2 regions of the Dyella sp. SG562 genome follow, and region 2 is predicted to be linked to the other one. Evidence: predicted binding sites of a transcription regulator. Region 2 holds the regulator's gene; the other holds the start of a gene.

Region 1 (3,407 bases), on a different contig from region 2:
TTCCGCGAAGAGAAGAAAAGCTTTTGAGCTTTCTCGCCCCTCCGCGCATCGCTCCGCCCGGCCCCTCACCCCGGCCCTCTCCCCGGAGGGGAGAGGGGGATGCAAGGCACGGCGAAAATCGAGCGAAGAGCTCGCGGCGCAGCCGCGGCGTTCCGCTTGTAGCCGTTGCTTTTGATCTTCGGGTCCCTTGGCGCCGGCGGTGAGGGCTGGACGAAAAGGCCCCGCAGGGGGCGGGGACACGATGTCCCCGCCTTTTTGATCAGGGCATGGATGCCCTGTCAAAAAGCCCGGCCAGCCCTCACGGACCCTCAGCAGCTTTGCTGCTGAGGGCGCCAAGCAGGGTGCCCTTTCTTCTTGGTTACTTCTTCTTTGGGCACGCAAAGAAGAAGTAACTCGCCCCGCGGCAGCGGGGCGAAACACTCGCCAAAGGCGAGACCCACCAGCGCCAACGCGACAACCAAGCGATACCGCCACCGGATCCCGGCCTACAGCATGTCAGCCGCCGCGTGCCGCACGCAGTTGCGGCCATCCGACTTCGCGCGATACAGCGCCCGGTCCGCCGACGACACGAGCTGCTCAAAGCTCGCGCCACCCGCCCCGACGGTAACCCCGATACTCGTAGTCACCCGAAGGCGCTGCCCGTTCACGATCACCGACGAACCATCCAGCGCCGCGCGCAACCGCTCCGCCAGCTCGCTCGCCGCCCGCAGGTCCGCGCCCGGCAAGGTCAGCAGGAATTCCTCGCCGCCATAACGGCCCGACGCGTGCCCGGGCCACGCCACCACCTCGCGCAGCACCGCCGCGGCATGCACCAGCACCGCATCGCCGCCCTCATGCCCCCAGCGGTCGTTGATCTGCTTGAAGCGGTCCAGGTCCAGCGCCAGCACCGCGAAGGGCTGGCCGTGCAGCCCGCTCGCGGCCAAGGCGCGGCGGCCTTCCGCCAGCATGGCGCCGCGGTTGAGCAGGCCGGTCAGCGCATCGATCGAGGCCGCGCGGCGCAGGTCGACCATCAGGCGCTCGGTGATCAGCAGCAGCAGCGCGAAATAGGCGGCGAGGCTGATCACGATGCCGGCGACATAGGTCATGGTCACCGGCGCGCCGCCACGCAGCAGGTCCTGCCCCGCGTCCGGACTCAGCGGCACGAACGGGCGGATCATGAACAGCACGGCGTCCGCCGCCAGGATCAGCGCCAGGATGCGGCAGCTCAGGCGGATCTCGCGCGGCGCCTGGCGCAGCAGCAGGTAGATGGACCAGAGATTCCACATCAGCGCCTGCACGCTCGCCAGCACGATGCGCACATGCAGGTCCGGCTGCGCATAGGCGAACCAGGCGATCCCGGCGGCATAGGCCAGCACGATCGCCAGCGGCGCGCGCCAGCGCAGGCGCCGCTGCATATGCACGGCCAGGCCCTTCACCATCAGGGCGCCGGCCAGCGCGATGGCGCCGTTGGCCAGCACGATCGAGATGAAGTCCGGAATCTGTCCGCGCAGCGAGATCAGCGCGATGCCCGCGGTGGACACCCACAGGCTGGCCACCCAAACCCGCAGCGCCGCCTGTCCGCGCAGCACCAGCATCAGCGACGTGAAGCCGATCGCCGCGCTGATGGCGGCGAGGAAGCTGACGAAGATCAGGGTGGGAAGGTCCAGGTGCATGAGAGCCTCGCTCCGTCTGGCGCTTGCAGGTCGGCCGCTGTAGCGGCGGCATTGGCGGGAACTTAAAGGGAAGCGCGGCCGCTGCGCAAAAAAAAACCACCGGCGGCTGCCGGTGGCTTCGTGCTTCGGTCTGCCGAAACCGGCCCGGAGCCTTGCGGCGCCGGGCCGTTCCGTCCGCTTAGAAGTCGTAGCGGGCGGTCACGCGGAAGTAGCGCGGATCGGTGTAGTTCAGCTCACGGCCGTACAGCGGGTTCACCGTGGTGCGGTTCAGCGCGTAGCGATAGTTGTACATCGTCGCCGTCTGGCGGTTCAGCACATTGATCACGTCGAGCTGCAGGGTCAGCTTGTTGTCCAGCCAGCCCGGCGTGTAGGCCGCATTGAGGTTCAGCTGGTAGGTCCACGGCGTGGTGCCCTTGGAGCCGCGCGGCGAGATCGCATAGCCAGGCTGGCCCGGCAGGCCGCAGAACCAGTACGTGGAGCTGTTGTACAGGCCGGCGTCGGCGGTCGGGTAGAAGCTGGTGCAGTTCTTCGGGCGGCCCGAAGCGGCGACCAGGGTCGCGCCGAAGCGCCATTCCTGGTTCAGCTGGTAATAGCCGAACGCCTTCACCTGGTGCGCGCGGTGGTTCGGCAGGGTGCCGTTGGAACCGACCATCAGCTGCGGCAGGTCCCAGTCCTGGGTGCGCGACACGTCGGTCTGGCCGCCCGCGCCGGTATCCAGGTCGGAGGCCAGCTGGCCTTCGGTGTTGCCGTAGTTGCGCGAGAAGGTGTACTCGACCTTGCCGTACCAGCTGTCGGCGAACGGGTGTTCGACGAACAGATCCACCGCGTAGTACTTACGCTTCAGGTCCGGCAGGTTCAGGTCCTTCTGGCTCAGGTGCACTTCCTTCAGGCTGCCGTCCGCCTGCGCCACCATGAAGGTGTTGCCGCGGCCCGGGTTGAAGGTGAGGCACTTGTTGCCGAGCGCCTGGATGCAGGTGTCGTCGATCGCGCTCATCAGCTTGCGATAGGTCAGCTTCGCGCCCCAATTGAAGGTCGGGGAGATCTGCTGCTCCATGCCCAGGATGTACTCGTCCTGGAAGTGCGCGCGCAGGCCCTTGGCGGCCACGGTGCGCGGATCCGGCGCCTGGCCGCATTCCTTGTTGGACGACACGCCGCCGGTGCTGGCGCAGATGAACGGGCTGGCCGGGTTCACCGCGATCGGGTTCAGGCCGAGCGGCACGCCGCTGACCGGGTCCACGCCGGTGTAGGTGAAGTACTGGTTGCTGATCAGCGAACCGGACACGCTGCGCACGGCGGCGTTGTTCGGCACGGCCAGGTGGTAGCGGCCGGCATTGGCGAACACCTTCAGGCTGGAATCGCCGAACACGTCCCACGACGCGCCCAGGCGCGGCGCCAGCTGGTGGCGCTGCTTGATGTAGGCGTCGCCGTTCTTGTTGTAGTTGGTGAACTGCTCGTTGCGCAGGCCGATGGAGAGCAGCCAGCGATCGTTGACCTGCCAGCGGTCTTCGATGAACTGCGCCGCCTGGTCGGTTTCCACGCCGGCACGCTGGGTGTTGTACGCCTTGTAGACGTAGTAGCCCTGCGCGCCCAGGCCGCCCGCCGAAGCCGGCGAACCGGTCACGCCCAGGCCCGGGTCGATCGCGGTGGCCGGGTTGGTCTGCTTGGCGTACACCCAGGCGTAGCCGCCGGCGTATTCCTTGCCGGTGAACGACTTCGCGTTCTGCGCGTCGTAGCCGAAGCGGATGTCGTGGTCAC
Region 2 (3,407 bases):
GGCGCTTCGCAGGTGGCCCTGGTCAGCACCGACAACTACCGCATCGGCGCCGCCGCGCAGCTGGAGCACTACGGCCGCCTGCTCGGCACCCGCGTGTTTCCCGCGCACGATGCCGAAAGCCTGCGCGAAGTGCTCGACGTGCTGCGCGGCCGCCGCGTGGTGCTGGTCGACACCGCCGGCGTGGCCGGCAGCGATCCGCGCCTGGAGCAGCAGATGCAACTGCTGCGCGCCGCCGGCGAACTGCGCACCTGCCTGGTGCTGGCCGCCAATGCGCAGGCACAGGCGATCGACGACATGGTGCGCGCCTTCCTGCCGCAGCAGCCGCAGGCGTGCATCCTCACCAAGCTCGACGAAGCGCCCAGCCTGGGCGGCGCGCTGTCCGCGCTGATCCGCCACCGGCTGCCGCTGGACTACACCACCGACGGCCAGCGCGTGCCCGAAGACCTCGCCACCGCCGATGCGCGCGTGCTGGTCTGCCGCGCCGCGCAGGTGCTCAAGGGCAATGCGCCGGCGGTGGACGAAGGCTATATGGCCGAGCGCTTCGGCCTGGCCGTGGCGGGTGCACGATGACCACGCTGGCGATGGACCAGGCCTGGGGCCTGAGCAATCTGTTCTCGGCTTTTCATTCTTCCGGCAACGATGACGTGCGCCCGCTCTCCGCAGGCGCGGGCCATTCGCTGCCCGCCGCTCCGCCGCGCCGCTGCCGCGCGATCGCCGTGGCCGGCGGCAAGGGCGGCGTGGGCAAGTCCACCGTGGCGGTGAACCTCGGCATGTCGCTGGCCATGGCCGGGCGCGAGGTGGCGCTGCTGGATGCGGACCTGGGCCTGGCCAACCTGGACGTGCTGCTCGGCCTGCAGCCGTCGCGGCATATCGGCCACCTGCTGGACGGCAGCTGCTCGCTCGGCGAATTGATGCTGCCGGCGCCGCACGGGCTGAAGGTGATCCCGGCCGGCTCCGGCGCGCGCCGCCTGGCCCAGCTGGATACGCGCGAGCACGCCGCGGTGATCCGCGCCTTCGACGAACTGCCCGATCCGCCGGAATTCCTGATCGTGGACACCGCCGCCGGCGTGGCCGACAACGTGGTGATGTTCGCCGCGGCGGCCGACGACGTGGTGCTGGTGGTCTGCGACGAGCCGGCCTCGCTCACCGACGCCTACGCGCTGACCAAGGTGCTCAGCCGCGACTTCTGCGTACGGCGCTTCCACGTGGTGGCCAACATGGTGCGCCACGCCGGCGAGGCGCGGCAGCTGTACGAGAAGCTGGCCCGCGTGTGCGACCGGTTTCTGGACGTGGCGCTGGATTTCATGGGCGCGGTTCCTTACGACGAACACCTGCGCCAGGCCATCCGCCGCCAGGGCGCGGTGGTGGATCTGTGGCCGGCCAGCCGGTCCGCACGGGGATTCAAGCAAATGGCGGGTGCGGTCGATACATGGGGAGAACCCCTGCGCACGGGTCGCGACCGCATCGCCTTTTTTGGAGGGCAGGTCGCCATGGCGCCGGACCCGGTACGCGAGGGGGGTGTGAGATGAGCGTGGCTTCCGAATATCTGCAACTGCAACGCGAAAGCACGGAGGAGATGGTGCGCCGGCACGCTCCGCTGGTGCGCCGTATCGCCTATCACCTGATGGGCCGGCTGCCGCCCAGCGTGGACGTGGACGACCTGGTGCAGGCCGGCATGATCGGCCTGCTGGAAGCGGCGCGGAACTATGCGACCGACCGCATGGCCAGCTTCGAGACCTATGCGGGCATCCGCATCCGCGGCGCCATGCTGGACGAGCTGCGCAAGACCGATTGGACGCCGCGCTCGGTGCACCGCAAGTTGCGCGAAGTGTCGGAGGTGGTGCGCCAGATCGAGAACGAAACGGGCGCCGACGCCACCGACGCCGAGGTCATCCGGCGGCTGGGCATCGACGCGCAGGAGTACCACCAGATCCTGGCCGACGCGGCCAGCGCGCGCCTGCTCAGCCTCTCCGCGCCGGAGGACGACGAGGACGGCGCCGCGCTCGACGTGGCCGACCAGGAAGGCCTGGGGCCGCAGGACCGCTTCGAGCAGGAAGGCATGCGCGGGGCGCTGGTGGAAGCGATCGGCGGGTTGCCGGAGCGCGAGCAGCTGGTGATGTCGCTGTACTACGAGCAGGAACTGAATTTGAAGGAGATCGGCGCCGTGCTCGGCGTGACGGAATCGCGGGTGTGCCAGATCCATGGGCAGGCGCTGATCCGGTTGCGGGCGCGGATGACCGGTTGGCGCGAAGCCGAAGACGCCAAGGGCGCCGGCGGCGGGCGCCGCGGCGGCACGAAGTCCGCGGCCGCGGCGACGCGCTGAGCTCCGAACCACACCCCTCAAACCCCACTAGGACCCCTGGAGCCGACGTTGGACAAGAACATGAAAATCCTCGTGGTGGACGACTTCTCCACCATGCGGCGCATCGTGCGCAACCTGCTGGTGGAGCTGGGCTTCACCAATGCGCTGATCCAGGAAGCCGACGACGGCGTCAATGCCATGGCGGTGCTCAAGCAGCAGTCGTTCGACATGGTGGTGACCGACTGGAACATGCCGAACATGACCGGCATCGACCTGCTGCGCGCGATCCGCGCCGAGCCCGCGCTGAAAGGCCTGCCGGTGCTGATGGTCACCGCCGAGAACAACCGCGACCAGATCATCGCCGCCGCCCAGGCCGGCGTGAACGGTTACATCGTCAAGCCCTTCACCGCGGTCACGCTGAAGGAAAAGCTGGACAAGATCTTCGAGCGGCTCGCCGCGCAAGGAGCAAGCGCATGAGCGCCGTGATGATTACCCCCATGAGCGCGGCGTTGCCGCAGGAAGTGCAGGAGCTGCTGGCCAGCCCCGACGGCGCCGCCTTCGAGATGGCGCTGGACACCATGGTGCGCCAGCGCGAGCAGCACCTGTTCCGCGCGCTGGGCCTCTTGGCCCGCGACCTGCACGAAGCCGTGCGCCGCCTCGGCGGCGAGCTGGCCCAGGAAGGCGTGCCCGGCAGCGTGGCCGACGCGCGCCAGCATCTGCACGACGTGCTGGAGATGAGCGCCAAGGCCGCCCATCGCAGCATCGATTTCGCCGAGCGCATGCGCCCGCAGGCCAGCGCGCTGGAAAGCAGCGCCGATGCCGTGCTGGCCGGCGGTGGCGAAGCGGCGGAGCTGGCGACGCAGGCGCGGCAGTTTGCCGGGCAGTGCCGCGAAGGGCTGTCGGACATGGTGATGGCTCAGTCGTGGCAGGACCTGTCCGGCCAGCGCATCAAGAAAGTGTCCACCTTTATCGGCAGCGTGGAGTCCTCGCTGCTGGAACTGGTGCGCCTCACCGGCGCGCTGGCCGGCGGCGAAGCGCCGGTGGCCGCGGCCAAGGTGAACAGCCAGGACGAGGCGGACCGTCTGCTCAGCGAATTCGGTTTCTG

The links. Region 2 encodes FliA, which starts transcription of late flagellar genes. Its sites were predicted from a motif close to TAAAGTTTNNCNNNCNNNGGCCGATAA; they were not measured.
Region 1: the regulator FliA is predicted to act here: its motif matches at 1,692-1,718, upstream of FHW84_RS01240 (GGDEF domain-containing protein).

Annotation. Positions count from the first base shown of each region.
Region 1 covers NZ_JAAOYS010000001.1:284,364-287,770, forward strand. Annotated here, with positions in the region: gene FHW84_RS01240 (GGDEF domain-containing protein) at 486-1,652, opposite strand; gene FHW84_RS01245 (TonB-dependent receptor) at 1,831-3,407, opposite strand, start outside.
Region 2 covers NZ_JAAOYS010000007.1:218,278-221,684, forward strand. Annotated here, with positions in the region: gene flhF (flagellar biosynthesis protein FlhF) at 1-570, shown strand, start outside; gene FHW84_RS14700 (MinD/ParA family protein) at 567-1,529, shown strand; gene FHW84_RS14705 (RNA polymerase sigma factor FliA) at 1,526-2,323, shown strand; gene cheY (chemotaxis response regulator CheY) at 2,372-2,779, shown strand; gene FHW84_RS14715 (protein phosphatase CheZ) at 2,776-3,407, shown strand, end outside.